3 regions of the Candidatus Sororendozoicomonas aggregata genome follow, and region 2 is predicted to be linked to each of the others. Evidence: predicted binding sites of a transcription regulator. Region 2 holds the regulator's gene; each other region holds the start of a gene.
The links. Region 2 encodes FNR, which switches genes on or off when oxygen is low (the NO sensors DNR and NnrR bind a similar motif). Its sites were predicted from a motif close to TTGATNTANATCAA; they were not measured.

Region 1 (12,422 bases), on a different contig from region 2:
GCGAATTGCCATTATCGGCCAGAACGGTATTGGTAAAACCACGTTATTGCATACCCTGGCAGGTCAGATGGCGCCGCGAAATGGTGCTATTCAATGGTCTGAGAACGCCAATATTGGTTATTACGCCCAGAATCACAGTGCTGAGTTTGAACAGGATATGAACCTGTTTGACTGGATGAGCCAGTGGATGAACGAAGGTGATGACGAACAGGTTATCCGGGGTGTGCTTGGCCGTATGCTGTTCTCCCAAAAAGACATGAAGAAATCGGTCAAGGTGCTTTCAGGAGGCGAGCAGGGACGTATGCTGTTTGGTAAGCTGATTCAGCAAAAGCCCAATATCTTGCTGATGGATGAGCCCACCAATCATATGGATATGGAATCCATTGAGTCATTAAACCTGGCGCTGGAAAACTACCCCGGTACACTGTTGTTTGTTTCCCATGACCGCCAGTTTGTCTCTTCTCTCGCTACCCGAATTATTGAAATCACCGATAATGGCATTATTGATTTCCATGGCAGTTACGACGACTACTTGCGTAGCCAGGGTGTTGTGGAACAATAATGCGTTGATATTTTCCCAGGTTCTGGCATTTAGATTGACAGCGTAAAACTCAGGTTAGCGGCAATTTATAGTTAACGCCGTCATCCGCAAAGCCGGTCAGTCGCCGGTATGACCGGCCAGTGATGTTTGTTTTAATGCCAGCGAGTGGTAGGCCATTGGGCCTGAGGCAATGGCAATAACGCCGGATTTTGCTGCCTCAGGTACATCCACTTCTTTATAAAAGTCTTCTAAACCCCACGCATACACCTTGTTGTCTTTAAGTGCCATGCCATGATAAAAACCAGCAGCAATTTGACTGACACCCTGGTGCAGGGCTTTGGGAATATCGGTTTCGCCGTATCGTTTATCTCCCCACCCAATCACCTTATCGCCTTTTAATGCCAGTATAAAATGGCCGCCAGCAGCAATTGCGGTCACCCCTGACTTTGCACTATCAGGCACATCTATTGCCCCGGTGAAGTCAAATCCCCAAGCAATTACCTTGCCGTTTTTAAGGGCAAATGAGGAGGTGTATCCTGCTGAAATTGCACTAACGCCGGAGAGTGCCTCTTTTGGTATATTGGTTTGGCCGAATGTGTTCGACCCCCAAGCGATGACCTTACCCTTTTTCAACGCCAGGGCATGATTGCCCCCTGTGGCAATGGCACTTACCCCGGACTGTGCTGCCAAAGGTACATCCGTCTCACCGTGTTTATCATCTCCCCAGGCGATGACTTTTCCTTTTTTCAGCGCCAGGGAAAATAAATCACTGGCGGCAATGCGGCTGACGCCTGACAGGGCATTTTTTGGTACATCAGTTTCACCATGAGTATCAATCCCCCAGGCAAGAACCCGCCCGTTTTTAAGGGCAAGCGTATAGTCCCCTCCCGCAGCAATGGAACTGACGCCTGAGCGGGCCGCCACAGGTATGTCGGTCTGACCATGATAATTTCTGCCCCAAGCCAATAGTTGAGTGGCTGAAGTGTCTTGCGCATAAAGTTTGTTAGCTGAGATAAGCGTACAAGTAACGGCAATTGTTACACCGACAACGCGCAAAAAATGATCACTTTTTTTCAACATCATGTTTGAAATCCTATCTGAGAGTAAGCAGCACACCCAGGAGCCTGTCGGACTTAAGACAACTTCGGCCTAAAATCCAGAAAGTGCGAGAAAGTGCGGCCAGAATTTCCGATCAATTTGCTTAAATAGGTCAACTATTCGCACAAATTGATCGAAAATTCTGACTCGCCCTACTGAATTTTATGCTCGAAAGCATAAGTCCGACAGGCTCCTAGCACAGAGGGTGACTGACCTTTTCGTGGTGCGCTAAAACAGAGAATGCAATACGCCGCATCCCTCTACCTGAGAACTCGATGAAATAGTTATTGGGATACACCGTAGTGTAGACAGATTTCAGCAGTATGCTGCTCAGGGTTTAGTCAGAAAAAACCGGCAGATTGTGGTAGGGTGCGCTTGGGTAAGTGCCAGAACAACTGTCTTTTAATCAGCACTGACTTGATAGACTGATCAGAAGGTGATGGTTTGATAGTGACTGTTTTTTTCTTTCCAAAAAAGGTCATTGCAGCTTTAGTTCTCATGCCTTTTATTTTGGTCAGGTTTATAAAGTGATTATGAACTACCCGCAGAGACACGAGCAGTTCATAAAGTATTGCCACTAGGAGCCTGACCGAGAATAGACTGCCCTACTGCGGTTGCGATAAATTGGTCTAAAAATTCCTGCTTCTTCGTCAAATAGCCCCACTATTATCCTCAGAAGCAGGAATTTTTATCCTCAATTTCTCGTAATCCTCGCTACGGGCGCTATTCTCGGTCAGGCTCCTGACAATCTACACGTTACACAGGTGTAGCTGAAAAGAGGTGAAATCATTGAACTTCGGGACAAAACATCAGTTAAATTTATAAGCTAAACCAATCCTGAAGCTCCAGGCGCTGAGGCTGACACCGTTCGATTTTACTAATACACCTTGATTATCATCATTCGCTTTAAGGTCTGTTTCTGACTGCCTGTAAGTAGCCGCCGCATTGAGCATAAGGCTGTCACTGAGCATATAATCGGCACCAAACTGAGCGACCCCTCCCCAAGTGTCCTTGGCATTTAATTTACTTTCAGTACTTTTTTCAGTTTCCACATTGTAGTGTGTGTAATTAATGCCAAAGCCCACATAAGGCTGAAGGGGATTGCTTTCGTCAAGCAGATAGGCTTGCACAACCAGGTTCACAGGCATCACTTTAATGGTGGCCGCTTTGCCACTAAATTGTTCATTATAATCAACATTCCAATTGTGTTTATAAGGTGTTGAAGTGGACAGTTCGAAGCCATACCGGTCGCTCAGCATATAGGTGAATGCAGCTTCCAGTTGAATACTACCACTGGGTTTCTCTATTTTGGAAGCAATAGTCCCTAAAGAAAACGTTTTTTCTTTAGAGGTAATAAAAGCCGCCCCTCCCCGGACTATCATATCTCCCTCCTGGTAGGCGCTGACCGTTGGCGCAACCAGTGAGGCAAGGGTAGCTGCAACTAAAGGCAACTTTTTCTTATTCATTTTACATCTCCAGAAAACAGTCAGTTGTGTTTATAAATAACGAGTTGTGTGTTTTTAATAACATTTGATCCATGGCTAGCAGGCAACTATTTCTTCGCCACAAGAAAAAAGGCGGCACGATACTTGCTGGTTCCAGATAGTTCAAAGTAGACAGCAAATGACAGGTTTGCTTGGATAGACTTAATCTTTACAGATATTTACTTTTTTCTTACTTTAAGCGGATAAACTAAAGTACCGCTTTTGTTGTGATAAGAGGTAAGAGGTAAGAGTGGCGGCATTTCAGAAAATACCAGCAGTTCGTCATTCCTGCGAAGGCACGAATCCACCAAGACAGTGGATGATCCCCGCTTTCCCGGGGATGACGGTGGAATAAGGGGATGATGGCGGTATGTGGGAATCATGGCGGCATAATGTAAATTACCGCTACCTGAGAGGTAAGGGTACTGGAGAAATCTAATGTTTCCCCAGTACCTCAGCCGGTGCTGGCATTTGGCGTATGATCAGGCAAGAGGTTTTAATGAACCCTTTCCAGGCCAACAAAACTTGTGGATAAGATCAAACGGTTCAGAGGGCTTTCCTGGAGTAATCAGGGCAGTCTCAACAGCACCTGCCAACACCAGCATCTGGTCGGTCTATAAGTCGGTCTATAGTCTATAAAAGGTGCCTTTAAAGAAGAACCCGTGTTTCAATGTGACTGTCTTCCCTTTGCCCTTTTCAGGTAAGACACGGCAGGCCGACGTTTTAAACCGCTCAGAACTTATAACCCATACCAAGCCGGAAGGCCCAGGGGTCCATGGCTACGTTTTTAAGTTCGCCTGCTAATTGCTCTTCGGTGTAAGCATTAAATAGTTTAATGTCCGCAGCCGACTGGTTATAACTAGCTGCCGCGTTTACTACAAAGTTATCATTGAGCTTATAGTCAGCACCAAGTTCGGCAGCGCCTCCCCAGGTATCTTTGGCATCCACCTTGTCGAATTGGTCTTTGCTGGTTTTGTAATGGGTGTAGTTTACCCCAAAACCCACATAAGGTTGAAAGGGGTTATCACTATTGAGCAGATAGGCCTGTAACATGAGGTTGACAGGTGTTGCCTCAATGCTGCCAACTTTCACGGCATAATGCTTATTATCAACGTAGCTTTCTCCTTTCAGCTTCTGCTTATAGGGGGTTAAGCCGGACAGTTCCACGCCAAACCGATCATTCACCATATAGGTGAACCCTAACCCCAGCTGCGCGGCATTGCTCGGATCGTCTAAATTAACCTTGCCTGCTAAAGTGTGAGAGCTTCCTTGACTTTTTACATTTGTGCCACCCGCTGCACTGGCATTGCCTGGCACTACATAAGCCACCCCTGCCCGGGCTATCATATCTCCCCCTTGGTAGGCACTAACCACGGGTGCAACCACTGAGGCAACAGCGGCTGCCACGAAAGGCAACTTTTTCATACCTGTATCTCCAGCAAACAGTCAGTTCTGTATTTTTGAACAATAGTTAACCAATGGCATAGGGACAATTGTTACGTCGTCACTCTGAAGCCAGACAACACAACGCCTGTGGCCACCAGATTCTCTATACAAAGTAGACAGCAAATGGTACCGCTGCCTTGATAGGTATCTTTTTTTACAGACCCTTACTGACTGTTTATTTTCAATTAATAAACTAAAGTACCAATTAATCCCTGTGGTAAAAGGTAAAAATACTGGAGAAGTCCAACGAGTCCCCTGCATCGGTGGCATGAAGCCGGTATAACTGATTGGCCAGTGCCCCCATGGGTGTCGGTGTTTTACTGGCAGCACCCGCTCCCAGGGCCAGGCTGAGATCTTTTGCCATCAGCCTGGTCATAAACCCCCCCTGATACTCATGACTGGCCGGTGCCGCCGGCATGACCCCGGGAACCGGGTTGTACTTTTCAAGCACCCAGTTTCCTCCTGAGCTTTTTTTCATGATGTCAGACAGTACTGCCGGATCAAGCCCGTTATCCATCCCAAGCTTCAAGGCCTCTGACGTGCCGGTCATCAATACTGCCAGCAGCAGGTTATTACAGATTTTTGCCAGCTGGCCCGCCCCCGGAGCACCGGCATGGAAAATCGCCTGCCCCATGGCGTCAAGGCAGCGGCGGGCTTTTTCCAGGTGTTGTTCGGTTCCGCCCACCATGAAGGTCAGTGACCCGGCTTTTGCTCCGGCAATACCGCCGGATACGGGCGCGTCAATAAAGGCAACCCCCTGGCCCCGAGCGGCTGTTGCCACCTGTCGTGCAATAGCCGCTTCTATGGTACTACAGTCAATTACCATGCCATTATCAGGGAGATGAGAGAGGAGTCCGTCTTTTCCCAAATATAACTCACTCACATGTTTACCCGTCGGCAGCATACTGACCACCGCATCCACCTGGCTGACCCGTGCCTGCATGGCGTCACAGGTTTTCCCTCCTTTATCAACAAAGTGTTTTACGGCATCAGGCACAAGGTCATAGCCGTATACCTCGAAGCCAGCTGATACCAGGTTCACCGCCATGGGCAACCCCATATTACCCAGACCAATAAAAGCAATCTTTTTCATGAATGATCCTTGAGCATTGATTTCTGACAGTCATTCTACAAAGCCCATCTTGGCAGATAGCCTGCCAATCTTTCCAATAATAACGTGAAAAAGCACTTTAACGGTCTGATAATACCAATCGTCTTTTCTAACTAGGAGCCTGTCGGACTGATGCTTTCGAGCATAAAATTCAGAAAGTGCGGGCAGAATTTTCGATCAATTTGTGCAATAGCGCAGCTATTGCGAGACGTTTCAACGCCGGGTTGGCGTTCAAGGTTGGCAGCGCAATAGTATTGTTAGAAGAGTCGATTGGTAAAACAGTAAACTGGCCGTAAAAACAGCGTTTAAGCATTCTGTTACCAGGTGAGATTGTTCTGCATACCCCCCACTTCGGTGTAGCCACTGGTATAAGGCGTGATTCTTTTTGTAAGTCCTACCTGGCTTAAACAATAGTTAAAAAAATCTTTGATGAGTAATGAGAGTTTTTTTCTGTCATTAATGGCGATGTTTTTAGGCATTTTAACACCAATATTTTCTTTGCCTGAATGAATGTGATAGGCAGTATGCCAGTTTGATTCAACAGATTCATGGTGTCTGTTAATAGCCAGGCAAAAATGAATGCTCTCACTTTTTATCTTCCCGATACAGTGTTCCTGAGCAAACCAGAGAAAAGGATCCGCGTCAAAATGTTTGCCTATTCGGGTGACCACCTGATGGTAGTGCCCGTTTATACATTGCCTCACATCTAATAGTAACGCGTAGATAAAACTTGCCGTGCCACCGTGCTTGGGAAAAAGCGCCGCAACATCAAAATCAGGTGTAACGCACACTGAAGTGTATGGAAAAAAATCATAAGCAATGCCCTCATCATTATATTGCTGGATCATTTCAAAGTTCGGGAATCTGGGAATAAAACCCAATTTAAAAATCACTTCAGGAGGTCTTGAGTCACCTCTAAAGAAAATTCTATACATAAAAGGTGCCAGCTTGCTATGAACGAAAACAATGCTTTGAGATTATAGCCATTAACTCCCTTGTGGATGTTATTTTCAGGTAGTGACCCTGACCGTGGTGAGCGTGGAAAATCCGTCAATACCCGGTCGCCGCTTCTCAGAAAATACCAACGGTTCGTCATTCCGGTAAGGCAGCCATCCACCATGACAGTGGATCTTACCCTTCGGGAAATGACGCCGGTCGCGCAGACAGTAACCGCGCCGGTGTTTTATCGACAGCGCGGAAAACCCCGTACTTCTGAAGACTGTCGCAAAAGTGGTATCATCACCGCCGCTTTCGTCATCTCCTCAACGCCGTGACTTTACGGCTGGCAATGGATTGGTGCCTTCACAGGAATGATGGCAGAGGTTCAAACAGGCGCATTTAACCTTTTTGCGACACCCTCTTCATGGCGGGGAGGGTGTCACTTGTGGTCAAGCTGCTTACGCTTAGCTGACCCTGGCGATAATGCTGTCGGCGGCTTTCTGATAAGACGGCAGCTGGTCAAAGTTCAGGTAGCGGTAGATATCACCGGCCATGCTGTCGATGTTTTTGGCATAAGCCATATACTCGTCAGATGTTGGAATTTTGCCCAAAATTGCCCCCACCGAAGCCAGCTCGGCAGAGCACAGGTAAACATTGGCACCGTCGCCTAGCCGGTTGGGGAAGTTGCGGGTGGAGGTGGACAGTACCGTCGCGCCGGCTTCCACCCGCGCCTGGTTACCCATGCACAGGGAACAGCCCGGGATTTCTGTGCGCACACCGGCGGTACCGTAAATGTTGTAGTAGCCTTCTTCCATGAGCTGCTCTTTATCCATCTTGGTCGGTGGTGACATCCAGAAGCGCGTTTTCAGGGCTTCTTTAGATTGCTGGAGCAGTTTGCCGGCGGCACGGAAGTGACCAATATTGGTCATGCAGGAACCAAGGAAGACCTCGTCGATGTTGTCACCGGCAACATCAGACAGCGTCCGTGCATCGTCAGGATCGTTCGGGGCACACAGAATGGGTTCTTTAATCTCGTCCAGATTGATATCAATCACAGCGGCGTATTCAGCATCGGCATCGGCACGCATCAGTTGCGGGTTAGCCAGCCATTCCTCCATCTTTACCGCACGGCGTTCAAGGGTTCGGGGATCGCCGTAGCCTTCACTGATCATCCAGCGCAGCATGGTAATGTTGGACTTCAGGTATTGCGCAACAGAGTCTTCAGAAAGCGTGATGGTGCAACCGGCAGCGGAACGCTCGGCAGAGGCATCAGACAGCTCAAAAGCCTGTTCAGCGGTCAGGTCCTCGAGCCCTTCAATTTCCAGAATACGGCCCGAGAAGATGTTCTTCTTGCCCTTTTTCTCAACGGTCAGCAAGCCTTGTTTAATGGCGTAAAGGGGAATGGCATGCACCAGGTCGCGCAGGGTAATACCGGATTGTTTTTTACCCTTGAAACGCACCAGGACAGATTCAGGCATATCCAGGGGCATAACGCCTGTAGCGGCGGCGAAGGCTACCAGTCCTGAACCTGCGGGAAAAGAAATGCCCATGGGAAAACGGGTATGGGAATCACCTCCGGTACCCACTGTATCGGGGAGAAGCATACGGTTTAACCAGCTGTGAATGATACCATCGCCCGGACGCAAGGCCACACCGCCACGGTTCATAATGAAATCGGGCAGGGTGTGCTGGGTTTCAATATCCACGGGCTTGGGGTAGGCCGCGGTGTGACAGAAAGACTGCATCACCAGGTCAGAGGAAAAACCGAGGCAGGCCAGGTCTTTGAGTTCATCACGGGTCATGGGGCCGGTGGTGTCCTGGGAGCCGACGGTGGTCATCTTGGGCTCGCAGTATTGGCCGGCGCGGATGCCGGCAACACCGCAGGCCTTGCCGACCATTTTCTGTGCCAGGGTGTAGCCTTTGTCCGATTCGCCGGCAGATACCGGGCGGCGGAATACGTCAGTTTGACCCAGGCCCAACGATTCACGGGCTTTTTCGGTCAGACCACGCCCGATAATCAGGTTGATACGACCCCCTGCTTGTACCTCGTCGAGAATAACCTCAGATTTCAGGGTAAACTCAGACAGCGTCTCACCGCTTTGGGACAGGATTTTGCCTTCATAAGGGCGAATATCAATGATGTCACCCATATGCAGTTTTTCAACGGGGGCTTCAAATACCAGGGCACCAGCATCTTCCATGGTGTTATAGAAGATAGGGGCCACTTTATCGCCAATACAGATCCCGCCAGCGCGTTTGTTGGGCACGCCGGGCTGATCTTCACCAAAGTACCACAGCACAGAGTTGGTGCCTGACTTACGGGAAGAGCCAGTGCCCACCACATCGCCCACAAAGGCAACGGGGAGTCCTTTGGCTTTAACGGCTTCGATCTGTGCCAGTGGGCCAATTTTGCCGTGTTCCTCAGGCGTCAGGCCATCACGGGTCATTTTGTACATGGCCCTGGCGTGCAGTGGAATGTCCGGGCGGGACCAGGCGTCTGGCGCAGGGGACAGGTCATCGGTATTGGTTTCACCGGCTACCTTGAAAACAGCGACTTTAATGCTTTGGGCAACCTTATCGCGACGGGTGAACCACTCGGCGTCGGCCCAGGACTGGATGACGGCTTTGGCGTGGGGATTGCCTTGTTTAGCTTTATCTTCCACATCATGGAAGGCATCAAAGATCAGCAGGGTCTTTTTCAGTTGCTCAGCCGCCAGCTCGCCCAGCTTGCTGTCATCGAGCTGCTTGACCAAGGTAGCGACGTTGTAGCCACCGAGCATCATGCCCAGTAGTTTTACTGCTTTTTCTTTGCTAATTAGTGCAGAGCTGGTTTCCTCATTGAGGATCGCTGCCAGAAAACCTGCCTTCACATAAGCAGCTTCATCGACACCGGGTGGAATGCGATTTTCCAGAAGATCCAGCAGTGTGCTTTCTTCACCGGCCGGGGGGTGTTTCAGTAATTCAACCAGATCAGTTACCTGTTCAGCATTCAGTGGTTTGGGAGGAATGCCTTCAGCAGCCCTTTCTGCAACATGTTGTCTGTAAGCTTCTAGCATGGAATGGCCCTCATTCGGATGGCAGGGCTGGCGTTGTGGTCAGTGCCAGCTTTGACAATTTATGATTTTTTAGCATCAGGGGTGCTTTTCACTGGACGCTGTTGGACTCTGCTGGCAAGAGCGCATGACAAAATCCACTGAATAGCACCCTCTTTTTTGGTTGGGGGTGACCTGCAGCGCGAGCATTATAGCGAAAGGCGGTATTCAAGTTAAGTAATCGACGAAATGATCACTATTTTTCAGGTGAATAATAGCACGAAGGGGGGAAGTTTTTTTGGACGATAAGACAACTAGGGGCCTGTCGGACTTATGCTTTCGAGTATAAAATTCAGTAGGGCGAGTCAGAATTTTCGATCAATTTGTGCGAATAGTTGACCTATTTAAGCAAATTGATCGGAAATTCTGGCCGCACTTTCTGGATTTTAGGCCGAAATTGTCTTAAATCCGACAGCCTCCTAGACGGCTACTGATGACCTTGTAGAGTAATATACCCCATGTACCAGGAACGTCCAGCGACTCCCTGTGAGAAAACAATCCGGTTGATTGCCGGTGTCGATGAAGTGGGGCGAGGCCCCCTGTGCGGGCCGGTGATAGCGGCAGCCGTTATTCTTGACAGTAACCACCCCATTGATGGTCTGGATGACTCTAAAAAAATGTCTGAAAAAAAACGGGAGGTATTGTTTGATACCATTTGCGAAAAAAGTCTGGCCTGGTGTACAGGTCGTGCGGATGTGGAAGAAATTGATCAACTGAATATTTTGCGCGCATCGATGCTGGCGATGCGGCGTGCGGTTGAAGGGTTGTCCGTTAAGCCTGAGCTGGCATTAATAGATGGCAATCGATGTCCGTCTTTGGCGTGCCCGGCAGAGGCTATTGTCAAAGGCGACAGTAAAGTGGCCGAAATTGCGGCGGCGTCAATTATTGCCAAAGTTACCAGGGATCGTGAAATGGCAGAACTGGATAAGATCTACCCTGGTTACGGTATTGCCGGTCATAAGGGGTATCCCACCAAGGCACACTTGCAAGCATTGCGTTCGCTCGGACCTGCGGTGATTTATCGTCGCTCCTTTAGACCGGTGCGTGAATTGTATGAATCTGGCCGTTGACGGCGTGGCCGTACCCCCATGGATTCACTACCACCGGCTATTATAGGGCGCAGGTTTGTGCGTTTTTGGCATGTAACACGGGTGTGGTGGTTGCCCTTCCATTTTCCGTTGCCACAGGTGTTTTTGCCTGTTCGAGCTGTCAAAGCAGCGTGGCAGTTGGATTTTTGTCTTTTTTAGCTGTTCAAAACGAACCCGGATATTGGATGCCGTGCTTGAGAAATAGACAGCGCCGATCATTTGTCTGCAAGCTTTTCCTAAGGTCATGGTGTTACTCCTTGTTTACGTCAACTTGGAGGCTATTTTAGCGATGGCGCACTGTCTTTGAATAGTAGACCTTGGTCTATGTTGTTTATATGGGGCGGGTGCGCTGATAGTGGCAACAACCTTACAGGGGGACAGTTTGACCGCATTGGTATCATGCCAAGGAGGGGGTAACGTGAGTAACGAGCGACAACAGCTTGAGGTATTAGCCCGGAACGTCTCAAATGCGCTGCTAAAAAAGGCGCTGCGGATGGCTGCGGCTGAATCCTGTACTGGTGGTTGGGTGAGTGCGGTGTTAACCGGGTTGCCGGGTAGTTCCCGGTGGTTTGAGGGAGGCATTGTTTCGTACTCTAATGCGGTCAAGCAATCGCTATTGCAGGTGCCCGCAAGTGTATTGGCCTCTGAGGGGGGCGTGAGTGAGGCAACAGCCAGGGCCATGGCCGTGGGTGTCAGGTCACAACTCACTGTTGATATAGGGCTGGCTGTTACAGGCGTTGCCGGTCCTGCCGGTGGTTCAGCGGATAAACCCGTGGGCACAGTGTGGGTGGCCTGGGCATCCTCGGATGAGGTGGTGGCGCGGTGTTATCATTTTCCCGGAGACCGTCAGCAGGTACGATACCAGTCGATGGTGGCAGCACTCGAAGGTGTGGTGGCTGTCATCAGGCGCAGTGGGTAATGACGCTGGACAAATATACAGTATGTGTTTAAATAGGGGTTTCCCGTTTGCAACTGGTACAGGTGAGTATTACATAATGGATGAGAACAGAAAAAAAGCATTGGCTGCAGCCCTAGGACAAATTGAGCGACAATTTGGCAAAGGCACGGTTATGCGTATGGGGGATCAGAAAATAGAAGCGATTCCTTCTATTTCAACAGGGTCCTTGCAGTTGGATATTGCCCTCGGTATTGGTGGTTTGCCTAAGGGGCGTATTGTTGAAATATATGGCCCTGAATCATCCGGTAAAACAACGTTAACGTTGAGTGTCATTGCCGAGGCACAAAAGCAGGGTGCCACCTGTGCATTTGTGGATGCTGAGCATGCCCTTGATCCTGAGTACGCCAAAAAGCTTGGTGCGAACATTGATGATCTGTATGTTTCTCAGCCAGATACCGGTGAGCAGGCCCTTGAAATTACCGATATGCTGGTGCGCTCAGGGGCCGTCGATGTGGTGGTGGTTGACTCCGTGGCAGCACTCGTGCCAAAAGCAGAAATTGAAGGGGATATGGGGGACGCCCATGTGGGATTGCAGGCCCGCTTGATGTCTCAGGCTTTGCGGAAGATTACCGGTTCAATTAAACAGGCCAACTGCCTGGTTATCTTTATCAACCAGATTCGTATGAAGATCGGGGTCATGTTCGGTAATCCGGAAACCACCACGG
Region 2 (5,165 bases):
AGCGCCCTTAGCGAGGATTGCGAGAAATTGAGGATAAAAACTTCTGCTTCTGAGGAGAATAGTAGGGCTATTTGATGAAGAAGCAGGAATTTTTAGACCAATTTATCGCAACCACAGTAGGGCTGTCTATTCTCGGACAGGCTCCTGGTGTCCTGACGTCCCGCTTGCCAGCTCTTACAGGCACTCGCGGGAGTGATAAAAAAACAGACGGACTCTTGTTGTATTTATCGGATTTGTGCCCGGCTCCTTACAAGTTAACAATCTTCACCATAGCCGATGCAGCAGGCTCAGGTGACGCGTTGATGGTATCGGTGGAGGCTACTGGGAATTCAACAGGGTCAAAAGCGGTATCCCCTTCGTTGTTGAGGTGGCTTTCACGGGTCAGGTTTTTAAAGTCAAACAAGTCGCCGTCCGCCAGGTGAGAGGGGGTTACATTACGCAATGCCCTGAACAGGCTTTCAATTCTTCCTGGAAATCGTTTGTCCCAGTCGTTAAGCATTGCTTTTACAGCCTGGCGTTGAAGGTTTTTCTGGGAGCCACACAAATTACAGGGGATAATGGGGAAAGATTTTTGCTCAGCAAAACGAATAATATCCTTTTCACGGCAGTAAGCCAGTGGGCGAATCACCATGTGCTGACCATCGTCACTGACCAGCTTCGGAGGCATGGCTTTCATGTTTCCCCCGTAGAACATATTTAAAAACAAGGTCTCCAGAATATCATCACGGTGGTGGCCCAGGGCGATTTTTGTGGCACCAACTTCTTTGGCGGTGCGATAAAGAATACCCCGACGCAGGCGAGAGCAAAGAGCGCAGGTTGTTTTGCCTTTGGGGATTTTGTCTTTGACAATGCTGTAGGTGTCTTCTTCGATAATACGGTAGTCAACACCCAGTGAGTTAAGGTATTCGGGCAGGACGTGCTCAGGGAACCCGGGTTGCTTCTGGTCGAGATTGACAGCAATAATATCAAAGTGAACAGGCGCGTTATGCTTCAGGTTCAGCAGGATATCCAATAGGGTATAGCTGTCTTTCCCGCCAGAGAGGCAGCACATAATCGTATCGCCTTCTTCAATCATATTGTAGTGGGCAATGGCCTGACCAACGTGACGACGAAGACGTTTTTGGAGTTTGTTAAAGTTCACACGTGTCTGTTTCGTGCTTGGGGATGAGGGGCTTTGCATAACAGTGTGGTGTCCGACAGTTATCTTGTTCAAAAGCGGCATAGTATAAAACTATCATCCTAAAAAGAGTAAGGAAGCACCGTTTTTTTAGGGGGGGGGTGAGCGAGAAAGTTCCCCGCTTCAGGGTTATCTCTTATTGCCCGACTCCCCCGATTTATAACACTGGCAACAGGGGAGAGTTATGGTTGATTATGAACAGATGAAGGCGCAGCTGATTGCCCGCCGGGAAGAGCTGAATGACCGTGTCAGACGCATTAAGGCAAAAAGGCAACAGGCACCGAGTGCTGACTGGTCAGAACAGGCGCAGGAGCGGGAAAATGATGAGGTGATGGATGCCCTCGGTAATGAGACAACGCTTGAGCTCAATAAAATCAATAAAGCGTTGGAGCGCATTGATGAGTGTGAGTATGGCTATTGTTTAGTCTGTGGTGACGCAATCTCTCCGGCCCGTCTGGAGATTATGCCCTTTGCGGATTTATGTATTCGTTGTGCGCAAGCAAGGGAGTAACCTGGAGAAATGCGCGTGATTAATTGGGTGAGTATTCTCATTGTTGCCGCAGTCACTGTGTTTTTCAAAGCAGGCTGCGGCTTTCGGTTAGCCGGTAGCCTTCAGAACAGGCGGTTGTTTATTTGCTTTGCCGCTGGCCAGAGAATAGAGCGCCGCAGGTTCTAGAATCTCTATCTCCTTTCCCATTGCTAAGATAAGACCATTTTTCTGAAAACGCGTAAATACACGACTGACAGTTTCAACAGCAAGTCCAAGGAAGTTGCCCATTTCATTGCGCGACATGACAATACGAAATGACTGGGAGGAAAAGCCCCTGCGACGAAAACGGCTGGCCAGGGTAATCAGAAAGGTAGCAATCCGCTCGTAGGCATTTTTCTTTGATAACAGCATCATCATTTGCTGGTCTTCCCGAATTTTTTTACTCATCAACCGCATAATATGACGGCGAAGTTCCGGGAACTCATCAGATAATAGCTCAAGCTCACCAAAAGGAATTTCACAGACCATCGTCGTTTCAATGGCTTGTGCTGATACAGGATAGCTTTCGGTATCCACGCCGCTGAGCCCAAGTATTTCACTAGGTAGATAAAAAGCAGTGATTTGCTCTTCACCCTTGTTAGTGGAATTATAGGTTTTTATGGCGCCTGAACGAACGGCAAATAGACTGGTAAAGCTATCTCCTTCAATAAAGAGGTGAGCGCCTTTTTTTAAAGGGCGGCCTCGCCTGATGATACGGTCGAGCTGGTGAATATCCTTCAGGTTAAGAGCCATAGGCAAACACAGAGAGCTAAGGCTACAGTCTCTACAGGCCACGTGACTCGGCTGGTGGATGGTGAGCTTGGACGTCATTGAGTGCCCTCAATCAAGGTCTTATCGACGAAACATGGCTATTCTATGGAAAAAAAAAGAAATATTTAATGGTTATATACCGATAAGAAGGGATATATGCTCATCAATCAAATAGGTTGATCTTGTATATACCATGACCTGAGTCCGAAACAGCAGCCAGGAGCCTGTCCGAGAATGAACCGAGCTACTGCGGTTGCGATAAATTGGTCTAAAAATTCCTGCTTCTTCATCAAATAGCCCCGCTATTCTCCTCAGAAACAGAAATTTTATCCTCAATTTCTCGCAATCCTCGCTAAGGGCTATTCTCGGTCAGGCTCCTAGACTATCTGGGAACTGTTGTTTAACGTGAATTCATCTGTTAAATGTCGTCTTCACCATTGGCAATAAGGCTTCCAACCAGTTGAAAGCGGTCAACAGCTGAACTCGGTGATACCCGTCGCCTTTCAAACTAGCAGGTTGTTGGCAGCAATCGTCACCCCAGTCACCCACTCTTTGCAGGCTTGTGGGGCTTCACTCTCTTGCCGCCGCGTAGCAGCTTGAAATCCTTTCGGTATAAATAAGTGGCAGTGAGAGCTATACGCCCACAGGCTCCCCATCGACTTTTCGTATTACAACAGTGGATGACCGTGGACGCACATTAAAACCTACCGGTGTCTCTTCTGTTGCGTCCGTTGTACCATTGGCTGGCGGCCAGTTACCCGGATGTTGCAAGTTAACAAAAAGGCTGGCGTGATCAGCAGAGAAGGCAATACCTGTCACTTCACAGCCATTGGGGCCAACAAAGAAGCGCCGTAATTCATCCTGGTTATCGGTGTTAACGGCAGGACTGCCATCTTGTGGCGCACTGATCCTTGAAGGAACAATAGCCAGCATCTGGTCATTGGTACTATCGACTTCACCACCGTCGGTTTGTACCCACAAAATACCGCGATCATCAAAGGCGAGGCCATCTGGACTGCCGAACTCATTGCTGGCAGTTAAGCCGGATAAATTGGTTTGCGCATCTTCGCTGTCATCGGAGCCAAACAGGAAAAAGTCCCAGGTGAACTCAGTCGCTGATGCCCCCTCATTCCAACGAACGATATGGCCGTATTTATTATCAGGGCGAGGGTTGGACGCATCGCCTTGTGCGCGCTCATCATTATTGGTTAATGTGACATAAACCGTGCCGCTTTCAGGGTCTACAGCGGTCCATTCCGGGCGATCCATTTTTGTCGCGCCCACTAAATCGCCGGCCAGTGGGGCATTCAGCAGGATTTCAGCCAGCGTGCCTATTTTGTCTCCTAATGTCCCCCCAACAGGTGTCGCGGAAGTACTTTCAACCAGGGGAATCCAACGGCCTTTGCCTTCTTCATTGAACTGCGCCACATAAAGCGTGCCCTTATCCATGTACTTGGCGCCTACGGTTAAGCGATCCACAGGATTGGCATCGGCCGGGTTCCACAATGCCTCGGAAACAAATTTGTAGATATACTCAAATTTACCATCGTGACCGCTATAGAATACCACGGGTTGACCTTCCGTTAACTTGCCAAAGGAGCAGTCCTCATGGCGGAAACGACCCAACGCTGTCCGCTTGGTGGCTATGGATTTATTGTCATAGGGGTCAATTTCCACAATATAGCCAAACCCATGGGCCTCATTGCGAAAGTCTTCTTCAGGGTTGTTACCCTCGGTAATATTAAAGCGGGAAAATTCACCGGTTTCTTTTTCTTGCCTATCATCAACAGTTTCCCAGCTGTACCTTGTCACTGAGTCGCTGATACCGATACGTTCTTGTTTATCATCCATCGTACCATGGTTAATAAAATAATCCGGCCAGTTCTCTTCACAAGTCAGGTAGGTGCCCCAGGGTGTATGACCGTTACCACAGTTGTTATTGGTTCCGCGAGCCAGTTTGTGGTCACCTTTTTCTGTGGTGTACTTCGTCTTTAACAGCTCAAGGCTACTTTCAGCAACGGGGCCGGTAACAGCCATGGTGGTTCCTGCGGTAAAGCGGCGGTTGTAGTCGCTGTTCTTAACGACCTGCCATTGATCGTCTTCGAGCTTTATATGGACGACAGATATGCCATGGGCATTTATTTCCTTGCGAACTTCCTCAGCCGGGCGCTTATCACCCGGGGAAGTTGGGCCATTGGGATGAAGGTGATCACAGTTAATATACTCATGGTTAATACATAACAAGCCTTCGGTGGCGCTATTTTTCAGAGGGAAAAAGTGCATGCCGTCATGGTTCATACCCATGGCATTAAGTTGGTCTGTTGAGGTGTTGTTACCATCAGGGTCCCAGTCATTAGCCTGGTTATTCAGGGGGGTGCCCCATGGTGCCAGAATTTGCGCGGTATAGCCCTGCGGTACAGAAACTGCGTCTATTTTTGTTCCGGCAATAGAGTCAAACCCTAGCTCAATACCACCAGCCACCGGCGTGTCGTCACTACTGTCACTGCTACAGCCGCTCAGCCCAAGGCCCGATAGAAAACTAAAAGCTGCCAGGGAGGCACTGCCTTTTAGCACAGAACGACGAGAGACTTCCTTTTCCATGACCTGCGTAATGGATGGGTTGGAACTCTTGTTATAAATTTTTGGATCACTGGTTTGCTGGCTCATTAACTTTTTCTACCCCACAGT
Region 3 (12,422 bases), on a different contig from region 2:
AGGCAGTGGAAACAAGAAGGGATCAAAGTACCTGAAGTATACAGTGTTGATCTGGCACGGGGTTTTATGTTGTTGGAGGATTTTGGTGACTGCCTGCTGGGTGATCGACTTCATAAAGGGTCATCCGACAGCCTGTACAGTGAAGCTATAGGCGTACTAAAAAACATCCAGCAACTACCTGCCGACACGTTACCTGAATATAATGAACCCCTGTTGCGGCTTGAGTTGTCTCTTTATCCTGAATGGTTTTTGGAGGGGCTGCTGGGGTTGGCATTGAGTGCCACTGAAAAACAGGCATTGCATCGATTATTTGATAACCTGGTCACTAGTGCGCTGGCACAGCCCCGGGTGACTGTTCACCGGGATTATCACTCACGTAACTTGATGTTATGCCCTGATGGTCAGTTAGGGGTGATTGATTTTCAAGGTGCTTTACACGGGCCTTTGTTATACGACATTGTATCTTTGTTGAAGGACTGTTATCACTGTTGGCCGGAAGAGAAAGTGAATCAATGGTTCCAACTTTTCACCAATGGAATGCCGGAACTGGCACAGGTATCGACAACAACCCAGAAGCAATGGTTCGACTGGCTGGGGCTTCAGCGCCACTTGAAATGCCTGGGCATTTTTTCCCGATTATGGCTACGGGATGGTCGCTCAGGTTATTTAGGCGAACTCCCCAAAACACTGGACTATGTGATCACTGCCTGTCAGCAATACCCGGAACTGAAACACCATGCCAAGTGGTTGCGCGAGCGGGTGGCGCCAGTATTGTCAGCCAGTATTGACCGGGTTAAAAAAGAAGTGAGTACAGCATGAAAGCGATGATACTGGCTGCCGGGTTGGGAAAGCGTCTGCGGCCATTAACACTGACTATGCCCAAACCCCTTGTGCCGGTTTTGGGTAAGCCTCTGATTGTTTACCATATTGAAAACCTCGCAAAAGCGGGTTTTGATGATATTGTGATCAATCATTGCTGGCTCGGTGAGCAACTGCTCTGTGCTCTGGGTGATGGTGCTCGCTGGGGCGTGAACCTGAGCTATTGCGCCGAAACGGAACCACTGGAGACCGGTGGAGGAGTTCTACAGGCACTGCCCAGACTGACGGAGCACCAGGACACCTTCGTTGTGGTTAATGGCGATGTGTATACCGACTACCCCATGAAAAATTTACGCCGCCCTTTGCCAGGTCAGGCTCACCTTGTGCTGGTGGATAACCCGTCGTTCAAGACGACGGGGGATTTTGCCTGTTCCGATGGCTTTGTCTCAGAGCAAGGTTCACCGCTGCACACCTTCAGTGGTATCAGCGTGCTCTCTAAAGCCTTGTTTGCGCACTGTCAGCCAGGCCGTTTCAGTTTGATCCCCTTGTTGCGCCGGGCAATGACTCATCAACAGGTTTCCGGTGAACTTTACAAAGGGCACTGGGTAGATGTCGGCACTCTGGAGCGGCTGCAACAATTGGAAAAGCAGTTGAGCACAGGTTAGTCCTTCAACTACCCTACATCCATTAAAAACCGTTTGTATAGAGTCTGGCCAGGAGGTAAGAGAATATTTCATGACCGCGATACTGATAGGTGTCTTTTTAGGGTTGTCGTTTGGTGGACCATTTGGTGCTCTGTTTGGAGGCATGCTCGGCGCCTGGATCAACAACAATTACCTCCAGAACAACCCCCGTAATACGCGTCGCACAGGCTTTGACCGGCAGCAGGCACAAAGTGCCTTTTTTAATGCCACCTTCCTGGTGATGGGGCGGCTGGCCAAAGCTGACGGTCGTGTCAGTGAAGACGAGATTCAAATGGCCTCCACCATTATGCAGGAAATGCGGTTATCTCATCACCAGCGCCGCATGGCGATTGAGCTGTTCAACCAGGGCAAGGCAGTTGATACGAATATTGAAGAGGCTATTCGCGCCTTTCGTCAGATTGCAGGCTCCACCACCTTGATTCCAATGTTTCTTGAGATACAACTACAGGCAGCGTATGCCGATGGGGATTTAACACAGGCAGAGCGAGATGTGTTTAGCTCTATCTGTCGTACGCTAGGTATTAGTAGTCTCAGTTTTGACATGTTGCACAACCGCTTTCTGGCACAAAGGTCTTTTTATCAGGGGCATTCGCGTCATCAGGGTAATTTCCAGCGCTCCAGCACCGCTGATGAGCTGAAACATGCTTACGACGTATTGGGCGTAGCCAGCACCGCGACCGATGCGGAAATAAAGAAGGCATACCGCAAACTGATGAGCCAGCACCACCCCGACAAGCTGGTTGCCAAAGGCTTACCAGAGGAGATGATGGAGGTAGCCAAACAAAAGACGCAGGAGATTCAGGGGGCATACGACAAAATCAGGCTGCATCGTAAAAAATAGCACAAGGGGCTTGCTGCGCATGCCTCACCTTTCTCCTCACCTTCTTCACCGTCCTCAAAGTAAAAGGTTTTACGCACTTTCCGTAATTCTTTGACTGACACTCCACATAGACTTTTTCGAACTAAGCAAAAGAAGTATCATTACCCTCAGAAAGTAAGGTGATTTTGATACACGACAATATTCGGTACTGATAAAAAATCATCGATACAAGAATGACATTAATAGAGTGAATTCAGTGGGAGAGTCATTGATGAGTGATAACGGCGTAAATACTAGCCGACGCCGCTTCCTCGTGGCAGCAACTTCAGTGGTCGGGGCCGCTGGAGCTGTAGGGGTAGCCACACCTTTTGTAAAGTCTTGGAATCCAAGTGCCAAAGCGAAAGCGGCTGGCGCTCCAGTGAAGGTGAACGTCAGCAAGCTGCAACCGGGTCAACAGGTGGTTTACGAATGGCGAGGCAAGCCGGTCTTTGTGGTACGAAGAACACCGGAGATGCTGGCGACACTGAAAACGCAAGATGACCGTTTACGTGACCCGCTCTCTGAAAAGTCGACTCAGCCTGAGTACGCGAAGAATCCGGCGCGGGCATTAAAAGACGAATATCTGGTATTATTGGGGATTTGCACGCACCTGGGGTGTTCACCCAAGTTTATGCCAGAGGTCAAGCCCATGGAGTTTGATGCCAAGTGGCAAGGGGGCTATTTCTGTCCATGTCACGGTTCTCGCTTTGACCTGGCAGGGCGTGTGTATCAAGGTGTACCGGCCCCTACCAACCTGGAAATCCCTCCCTATGTATTTGAGACAAATGATATTCTGATAATCGGTAGTGAGGGGACTGCATAATGTCAGGGAAATTATTAGACTGGGTCAATGCCCGGCTACCAGTGACAAAAGTCTGGGAAGATCACCTCAGCAAATACTACGCACCAAAAAACTTTAACTTCTTCTACTATTTTGGCTCCCTGGCACTGTTAGTGCTGGTCAATCAGCTACTGACCGGTGTCTGGCTGACCATGAGCTATACGCCAAGCGCTGAGCAGGCCTTCGCCTCGGTGGAATACATTATGCGGGACGTGGAGTACGGCTGGCTCATCCGTTATTTGCACTCCACGGGTGCCTCCATGTTTTTTGTTGTGGTGTATCTGCATATGTTCCGGGGCTTGATTTATGGTTCTTACCGTGCGCCACGTGAGCTGGTGTGGATTTTTGGTATGGCTATTTATCTGGTGTTGATGGCAGAAGCTTTTATGGGCTACCTGCTCCCCTGGGGACAGATGTCTTACTGGGGCGCACAGGTGATCATCTCCCTGTTTGGCGCCATTCCGGTGATAGGGGCGGATATTCAGCAATTTATCCGTGGTGACTTCCTGATTTCCGGCATTACCCTCAATCGCTTCTTTGCGCTGCATGTGATTGCGCTGCCTATTGTCCTGTTGGGCCTCGTGTTTCTGCACATTATTGCCTTGCACGAAGTGGGTTCCAATAACCCGGACGGTATTGAAATCAAGAAGAACAAAGGGCCTGACGGTGTGCCATTAGATGGTATTCCTTTCCACCCTTATTACACCGTAAAAGACACTGTCGGTGTAGTTGTGTTCCTGTTTGTATTCTGTGGCGTCGTGTTCTTTATGCCAGAGATGGGTGGCATGTTCCTGGAGTACGCTAACTTTGAGCAGGCTAACGGTCTTAAAACACCCGAGCATATTGCCCCTGTCTGGTATTTCGGCGCATTTTATTCCATCCTCAGAGCCATTACCTTTGATATTGGCTTTATTGAAGCGAAGCTCGGTGGCGTTATTGCCATGGGTGGTGCCATAGCCATTTTGTTTGTTCTGCCCTGGCTGGACCGCAGCCCAGTGAAATCCTGGCGCTACAAAGGCTGGATTAGCAAGACGAGCACGGTGATTTTTGCCCTCGTCTTTATGGTTCTGACTTATCTTGGCACCCAGTCCGCCACTGAAGGCAGAACACTGGTTGCGCAGCTGTGTACACTACTTTACTTCGCGTTCTTCCTGTTGATGCCATTTTATACCCGATGGGAGAAAACTAAACCTGTACCGGAGAGGGTGACCGGATAATGAAGCACGTATTTCTGACTCTGATGTTAACCCTTGTTTCGGGGATGGCGGCAGCTGCCGGTGGCAGCGGTTACCCACTGGACCCCATTGAGACAGACCATTCTGACAAGGCGTCATTACAGCGTGGCGCGGCACTGTATCAGAACTATTGCTCAGGCTGTCACGCCACTGGCTTTCAGCGTTATGAGCGGGTAGCTGATGATCTGGGTATTCCCCATGACTTGATGCTGGACAACCTGGTCTTTAACAAGGGCGCCAAAATTGGTGACCTGATGACCAACAGTATGGATGCCAAAGAAGCCAAGCAATGGTTTGGTAGCGCACCGCCTGACTTGACACTGGTTTCCCGTGTGCGGGGTGAAGAATGGTTGTACACCTATCTGCGCTCTTTCTATGAGGACCCTAAACGTCCCTGGGGCGTGAATAACAAGGTCTTTCCTGATGTAGGCATGCCTCACGCATTAATGGAACTTCAAGGGGTTCAGGTTGATACCTGTCAGGGCGCAGATCCAACAGCGCGTGACCCACTGACGGGGGACAAAATGTGTGGTTTGGTGGTAGATCCAAAGCGTAAAGGAAGTATGACACCGGAAGAGTTTGATTTGGCCATGTATGACCTGACCAACTTCCTGTCCTACTCTGCTGAGCCAATGCGCACGGAGCGTCAACAGTTAGGCATTTATGTTTTCCTGTTCCTGCTGGTATTTTTGGTATTTGCTTATCTGCTGAAGCGTGAATACTGGAAAGACGTGCATTAATGATTGCCTGTAATGCCGTTTCTCCATTGGGATAACGCGTAGCCTTCCGGCTACGCTTCCCCACCTAGGAGGCTGTCGGACTTAAGGCAATTTCGGCCTGAAATCCATCGAAAAATCTGACTCGCTCTACTGAATTTCATGCTCGAAAGCTTAAGCCCGACACGCTCCTAGCACAAAAAACAGTGTTGGGCGCTTATCTTCTTAATTTGGCGGACAGTTAACCATTCACCAGGAAATGGACAGCAATGCTCGCTCCATAACCCAGAGCAATAGCCCAACTCCACCGCAGGTGACTCATAAACGTGTAGTTGCCTTTTGAGGCTCCCATTAAAGCAACCCCTGCCGCAGAACCTACTGACAGTAAACTGCCACCTACACCTGCCGTTAGCGTTACCAGTAACCATTGGAATACGTCCATTTGCGGGTTCATTCCCAAAATAGCAAACATTACCGGGATATTATCAACAATGGCAGAAATCACCCCCGCGATAATATTAGTCCAGCTGGCACCAAGGTCGGTGTACATGGTTTGGGATGCCAGATCTAAAAAGCCAAGGTACCGTAACCCACCCACAGAAAAGATAACACCAAAGAAGAACAGCAAGGTATCCCACTCGGCATGTGCCACGCGCTCATAAATATAAATATCTTCACCATGGTGTGAGTCAATTCGACGACTGCTGGTCAGCCCACCTGCTTTCAGGAACCAGGTATAAATCATCAACAACGCCAGTCCGGTCATCATGCCCATAAACGGCGGTAGCCCAAAAAAGTTCTCAAAAGATACAGCGAGAACAATGGTAATCAGAAACAAAACGCAAATGCCTATCCCGCCATGCTTGATGGGTGTTCTCTCATCCACGGCGGTGGGCAGCCCTTTATCAATAAAGCCATTCATAATCAAAGCGGGCACCAGGAAGTTAGCCACAGAGGGCAAAAACAGCGCAAAGAAGGTGAAAAACTCAACCTTGCCTGCCTGCCATACCATAAGCGTGGTAATATCCCCAAATGGGCTGAAGGCACCACCGGCATTGGCGGCCACCACCACATTGATCATTGCCATGGTAACAAACCGTGAGTTGCCCACTCCTACTGCCATGATCACAGCACCCATCAACAGGGCCGTGGTCAAATTATCCGCTATGGGTGAAATACAAAATGCCAGTCCCCCCGTCACCCAAAATAACTGTCTGAAGTTTAATCCCTGCCTTACCAGCCAGCTTCTTAGTGCAGAAAAAACACCTCTCTCTTCCATGGCATTGATATACGTCATCGCCACCAAAAGAAACAGAAACATCGCCGCATACTCTTCCAGGTCGTGCATAACGGCTTTCTTCAGCAGCTCATGGGACACTCCCTCACTGTTGGCTAACCAGGCAATCAACGCCCAGATAATTCCCGCCGCAAGCATCACGGGCTTGGATTTACGCAGGTTAAGCTGCTCTTCGGCAATCACAGCACAGTACGCCAAAATGAAGACGGCTACACAGGCCCAGGCAATAGGGTTTTGTGTCATGTGAAGTATGCCATCACTGGCAAAAGCAGGTGCTGGTGCGCTTGCTAAAACACCTGCTGAAACCAATTGTTTGCTTGTCAACATTATTGCTTCCTTATGAATATGTCGTGGCTATTCTAATACTCAATCTGACTTGAAATCTCTTTGTTTGTTTATTGTTCAACTTTTGTTCAGCTTTTGTTCAGCTTTGTTTTTTTAAATAACGTCCATGGGCACTGAAATGGTCTGGCGAGTATCTACCGCACGGATGCTGACGCTTTTACCGGTGCGCTCAAGGCGCACGACGTTGAGGATGGTTAAGGGCGTTATCGGGAAAATATTTTGTTAAACGGCTATGGTTCAGTATAAAAAAGAACGTTTTTAACTGAAGGCGTATAACAGCGCAGCTGAACAAAAGCTGAAGGTGTATTTTTAGTCTGAGCCGCCTCATCAGGGCTTGGGTGATAATACACCCGACTATTTTCTTTTTCCTGACTTAGATGGAACTTGATGTTAATGGCATTCTTTTTGATGTTTTTCCAGAGTATATTTCCGAGAGTATGACTTTTTACATCCGGGCGCTTTGCAGGCATATCGTGTCCTGTTATGGACGCTGCGAAGATGTTCTTTCAGGTTACCCTTTGTAGTGAATTCCTCATCACATCCGGGCTTAGCGCAGGCATATCGTTTACCCTGATGAATGTTTTCACAGTGCGCTTTCAGAGCAGCGACCGAAGCGAATGATCGATTACACTTGGGCTCAGCGCAGGTATGCCGTTCCCCTTGGTGCTCATTTTTTTTGTGCGCTCTCAGATCAGTGACGTGAGCGAAGAACTTGCCACACTCTGAGCACCCCCCCTGATGCAAGCTTATCTTGTGTCTTTTCATATGAGCCATGGAGGTGAATGACTTATCACAGATATCGCAGGGATATCGTTTACCCTCATGGGCGACTTTATGGTGTGTTTTCATATGACTATTAGTAGTGAATACCTTATCACACCCGGGCGCAATGCAGGCAACTTTTTTCCTCTGACAAGCATTATCAGGCTTGTTTTTGTGGGGCTGATTATCACTGGGCCTTGTGTTGTCACTTTTTCCGCATTTGATTCTGTGCTCATTGCAGGCTTCTGACGTTTGAAAATTTTTAGCGCAATTATCACATAAATAATTAACCTGCGATTTGTTTATATCTTCTTCTCGCAGCAGTTCTCCATTAAATAAAGGCTCGATTTCACCACCGGCAATAGTCAATGACATTAACTCACATTGACTACTTTCTTGATCTGTTGTCAGCAACTGTGCGCTATTACAATCAGTGACCTGGCTGTTGAGGACAGTCGCTATAACATCCTTCGCTCCCAGTTTACTATCCAGGACACAGAAAGTCGGCTTTTCTCCCTCATCAATTCTAACAACCGAAGAGGGTGTGTTTATTCCCGGCAGACTATTAAGCCGTATCCTGTGCTCTTGTGAATATGTCTCTTCATTTATATTGCGTTGCTGGCAAAACAAGTGACCATTAGCAACGTGGCAATCAATTAAACGTGCCGCGCTTTCTTCTGGCTTTTTCCCATCCTTACCCTTACCAGCTACAGCAATTTGACAAACCAAAAACAGTAATAAGAAAAATTTACTCAAGTATAATCAGGGTCATTTTCTTTTAGAGATAACCTGTCCTCCAAGATACCCTGTCTCCTCTTCTAAAGTTGTACTTTATTTTACTGCCGACAACACTTAAGCCATTAATCTAGCCCGGATATTTCATAAACTGCCCTGAGAATTGCGCGGAACCTTGCGGCTCCAAGGAATTTCGCGAAGGAGCGCCGTACCGGGGAGTACGGTCGACTGAGCAAAACTCCCTTAGAGCCGCAAGGAGCAAGCAAGGCTAGGAGCATGTTTATGAAATATCCGGGCTAGGGTGGATGTTTTGCCAAAAACAGACATTCACCTTGCTACCTGTGGACGAGCATAGTAACGACAAAGTGCTCACCTGCGGTAAAACGCCCATCTTTGAATTCATTAATGAGTAGTGTAGTCACTTTAAAAAAAATTTGCTTCAGTTGTAAGAAGCAGTCTTAAAAGTCTGCCCGTTGCGAGGACTGCGAGAAATGGCGGATAAAAAGTCGCTTTTGTGAGGAGAATAGCGGGACTATTTGACGAACAAAAGCGACTTTTTAGATCCATTTATCGTAGCCGCAATAGGAGCATGATTTTTAAGACTGGTTCCAAGTACTGCTTGTGGAATAACGCTGGCTGACCTTTGGGTCCCGACCCATAAGGCACTGTTGTATCAGGGTCAGTGGAACGAGAGGAGCCATCCTCTGGATATAATCAAACTGCCAGCGAGTAGAAATACTCCCGGTCATTGGCTGATGGCACTGACTCAAGCCGCTTTCCCCCAGGAGCCTGTCGGACTTATGCTTTCGAGTATAAAATTCAGTAGGGCGAGTCAGAATTTTCGATAAATTTGTGCGAATAGTTGACCTATTTAAGCAAATTGATCGGAAATTCTGGCCGCGCTTTCTCGCGCTTTCTGGATTTCAGGCCGAAATTGTCTTAACTCCGTCAGGCTCCTAGCTAACGCTCCCGCACAGGGTGTATGGGGTTTTACCTGCTTTCGATAATTTTTTTATTCAATCCATACGCTGTAAAAACACAGTTTTAGCTAATTAGATATACACTTTTGTAGTGGTACTTTGGGCTCAAATCATACTGTAGCTAAAATGAGGTTTTTATGTCCATCGCCAGAAAACTTCAGACGTTCCTCAGGGATAATCATATAGAATATGAAGTCGTCAGCCATCCCTATTCAGAAAGAGCAGTCAGTACGGCACACTCAGCCTGTATTCCTGTAAAAAATATGACAAAAGGTGTCATACTTAATGACGACAGTGGATATGTAATGGCTATAATGCCGTCAAGAAACAAGTTGATGCTGCCATGGTTAAATAGCAGGATAGACCGCCAGCTTCATCTGACCACAGAGGCACAGCTAAATGCCCTTTTCCCGGATTGTGAGCAGGGGGCAGTGCCCGCCATTGGCACAGCTTATGGTCTGTATAGCTGTTGGGATGATGAATTGAACTCCCTGCAGGACCTTTATGTAGAAGCGGGCAATCACCGTGAATTGATCCGGCTTGCAAAAGCGCAGTTCAAAAAATTGCTTCAGGGGCAGCCCCATGCTGCCATCAGTTGTGACCCTGAAGAAACGGAGGCCTACAAAAACTGATTTCATACCCGGTGGCAAGGTCAATATGTATTTTTCTGTAACTCTACTTTTCCTGGAGTTTCCCTGTGGGGGGGTGTATCAAAACACCTCACCCTGTCTCTGGGCAATGCCTTTTTGCCATCAAGCGCCACATACCGCTCATTATCAGATTCTCTTTTGGCTGCATACACGGCCAATGCATTACAACCGGGCATTATCCACCGATATGCTCCCGTGATAAAAATGCAGTCGACTGCATTTCCTGCAACCGGCTGATGGTGCGCTCAAAAGCAAAGGCTAACTTTGACCCCGTATAAATACCATGAATAGGGGTATCTGCTGAAATAATCAGCGTGACATGACGATCATAAAACTCATCCACCAGGCTGATAAAGCGCCGGGCCTGGTCATCAGTGGCAGATGAAAGTACAGGCAGCCCCTCCAAAAGTACCGTATGAAACAGGCAGGCTATTTCAATATAATCGTTCTGACTGCGTGGCCCGTCGCACAGTGCCAGGAAGGTAAACCAGCCGATGCCATTGCCCTGGTGTTTACAGGGGATATGGCGACCGGCAATGAGCAGTGGCCTGTCATTGACCCTGTGTGCAGGGTCCGGCACCAGATTATCAAAGGTATTCTGTAGCCGCTTGCTGGCAGATTGCCCGAGAGGAAAATAATAGGTTTCCGCCTGCTCCAAAATACGCAAGCGGTAATCTGTGCCACTATCAACATTCAGCACTACCGTGTTTTTATTAAGCAAGGCAATCGCGGGCAAAAATCGCGCCCGTTGCAGGCCATCTTGGTAAAGTCCGTCAGGCTCAATGTTTGAGGTGGTAACCAGTGTGACGCCCTGGTTGAATAAATGTTCAAGCAGCCCCCCTAAAATCATGGCATCGGCAATATCTGTCACAAAAAATTCATCGAAGCAAATTACCCGGGCTTGACCAGCCAGTCTTCTAGCGACTTCTTTTAGGGGATTTTTCCGCCCTGCCAGGTGACGAAGCTCATCGTGCGTATACTTCATGAAATGGTGGAAGTGCATTCGGCGCTTGTTCTTAAACGGCAGGCAATCGTAAAAGGTATCCATCAGCCAGGTTTTCCCCCTGCCGACACCACCCCAAAGATACAACCCCTTAACGGGTGTTACTGCGTTACCTTTTATCCATTTTAATGGATTCAATGAACGTTTTTCCGGTAAGATGAGTTGCTCAAACACGGCTTGCAAGTGTTCAATGGCTTTAGCCTGCGCCGGATCTGGCTTGAACCCGTGTTCTGATAAGTCCTTTTGGTAACGTTGTTCGGGTGTCGCTGGCATCTGGGCAAAACTCTCAATGAGGATAGTGAAAAAAGCACATACAATGTACCTGTGGTATGCTGGCACAGCAACTAGGATGAACTTGTGTCAACAAAAACAGACAAGTGAGTTAAACGGGCAAAGCCCCACCGAGTGAGGCAACACAGTGGATAATATCAATGAAATCTGGCTGGTAGGTAGTCTGGCGTTTCTGGTAGGAGCTCTTTGTGGTGCGCTTTTGTACCATATTTTTGCTGGCTCTAACGCCCGAAACGGTAAGCTAACCAGTCAGTTGGACGATGTGCAGCGTGAGTATATGGAATATAAAGACAAAGTGTCTGACCATTTTACAACCACTGCCCATCTGATCAACAAGATGACCGACACCTACAAAGAAGTCCATGAACATATGGCTAACGGGGCTGACAGCCTGTGCCAGAATGAGTCAGTACACAGAGGCCTGGGTGACGCACTGCTGAGAAGCAATTCGTTTGTCTCTGGCAAGCTCACCAAAGGCCATACAGTGCGCTCAAAAACAGTTGAGCAGCCAAAAGACTACGCTCCGAAAAACAAGCCGGAAGAAAAAGGGATGCTGTCGGAAGAGTTTGGGATTTCGTCTCGAGCCGATGTTGTCAAAGAGTCGTAGTGGGAAGTCATTCCCATGGCGTGACGCACCTGAGTTCAGCAATTGATCGCTGTTAACTTGCGGGGAGCCTTATTCTTCACAGGGAAAGCGGCGTTCAACTGCTCACCCTGAGGATCAGTGGCCGAATTGGACTGTTGGGAAAACCAGGTTCACAGGCTTTGCGAACCTCCCTCCCCTGAAAATCTGCCTTAAATTCTGATGCCCCGAGGGTGTCATTTAATGTGCTAATGCGCGCAGCGATATGGGCTGGCGCGTCACGTCAAGTTGTTTGAGACAAAGTGTCTAACTCAGAACCTGTCAAGCAGCCACGCAGGGAATGAGGGAGCGCTTCTGTGATTTCCACTTCGGCAAAGTGGCTGATCAGACGCGGGTCATCACAAGGAAAATTGACAATGCGGTTGCACTGCGTTCGACCGGTCAATTGCCCCGGATCTTTTTTCGAGTAACCGGTCACCAGGATCTTTTGTGTTGAACCCACCAGGCGGCGGCTGATTTGCATGGCATGCTGGTTGATGCGATCTTGCAGAATTTTCAGGCGCTGTTTTTTCACTGTCCCGGGTACATCATCGGGCATATCC

Region 1: a site for FNR is predicted at 3,170-3,183, ahead of V4C51_RS10795 (OmpW/AlkL family protein). Genes of this name have one in related genera too.
Region 3: a site for FNR is predicted at 2,529-2,542, ahead of petA (ubiquinol-cytochrome c reductase iron-sulfur subunit). Genes of this name have one in related genera too.

The regions. Positions count from the first base shown of each region.
Region 1 covers NZ_JAVLSP010000051.1:1,453-13,874, reverse strand. Annotated here, with positions in the region: gene V4C51_RS10805 (ABC-F family ATPase) at 1-562, shown strand, start outside; gene V4C51_RS10800 (RCC1 domain-containing protein) at 659-1,624, opposite strand; gene V4C51_RS10795 (OmpW/AlkL family protein) at 2,449-3,105, opposite strand; gene V4C51_RS10790 (OmpW/AlkL family protein) at 3,856-4,548, opposite strand; gene mmsB (3-hydroxyisobutyrate dehydrogenase) at 4,775-5,662, opposite strand; gene V4C51_RS10780 (hypothetical protein) at 5,998-6,528, opposite strand; gene V4C51_RS10775 (hypothetical protein) at 6,682-6,954, shown strand; gene acnB (bifunctional aconitate hydratase 2/2-methylisocitrate dehydratase) at 7,084-9,675, opposite strand; gene rnhB (ribonuclease HII) at 10,170-10,781, shown strand; gene V4C51_RS10760 (hypothetical protein) at 10,809-11,045, opposite strand; gene V4C51_RS10755 (CinA family protein) at 11,155-11,718, shown strand; gene recA (recombinase RecA) at 11,795-12,422, shown strand, end outside.
Region 2 covers NZ_JAVLSP010000145.1:292-5,456, reverse strand. Annotated here, with positions in the region: gene ttcA (tRNA 2-thiocytidine(32) synthetase TtcA) at 248-1,180, opposite strand; gene V4C51_RS16875 (TraR/DksA family transcriptional regulator) at 1,362-1,688, shown strand; gene fnr (fumarate/nitrate reduction transcriptional regulator Fnr) at 1,776-2,537, opposite strand; gene V4C51_RS16865 (PhoX family protein) at 3,111-5,144, opposite strand.
Region 3 covers NZ_JAVLSP010000011.1:43,996-56,417, forward strand. Annotated here, with positions in the region: gene V4C51_RS03845 (aminoglycoside phosphotransferase family protein) at 1-819, shown strand, start outside; gene murU (N-acetylmuramate alpha-1-phosphate uridylyltransferase MurU) at 816-1,484, shown strand; gene djlA (co-chaperone DjlA) at 1,555-2,364, shown strand; gene petA (ubiquinol-cytochrome c reductase iron-sulfur subunit) at 2,615-3,205, shown strand; gene V4C51_RS03865 (cytochrome b) at 3,205-4,440, shown strand; gene V4C51_RS03870 (cytochrome c1) at 4,440-5,198, shown strand; gene nhaD (sodium:proton antiporter NhaD) at 5,416-6,798, opposite strand; gene V4C51_RS03880 (C2H2-type zinc finger protein) at 7,207-8,334, opposite strand; gene V4C51_RS03885 (aminoacyl-tRNA deacylase) at 9,431-9,925, shown strand; gene zapE (cell division protein ZapE) at 10,119-11,219, opposite strand; gene V4C51_RS03895 (Z-ring associated ZapG family protein) at 11,365-11,844, shown strand; gene miaB (tRNA (N6-isopentenyl adenosine(37)-C2)-methylthiotransferase MiaB) at 12,104-12,422, opposite strand, start outside.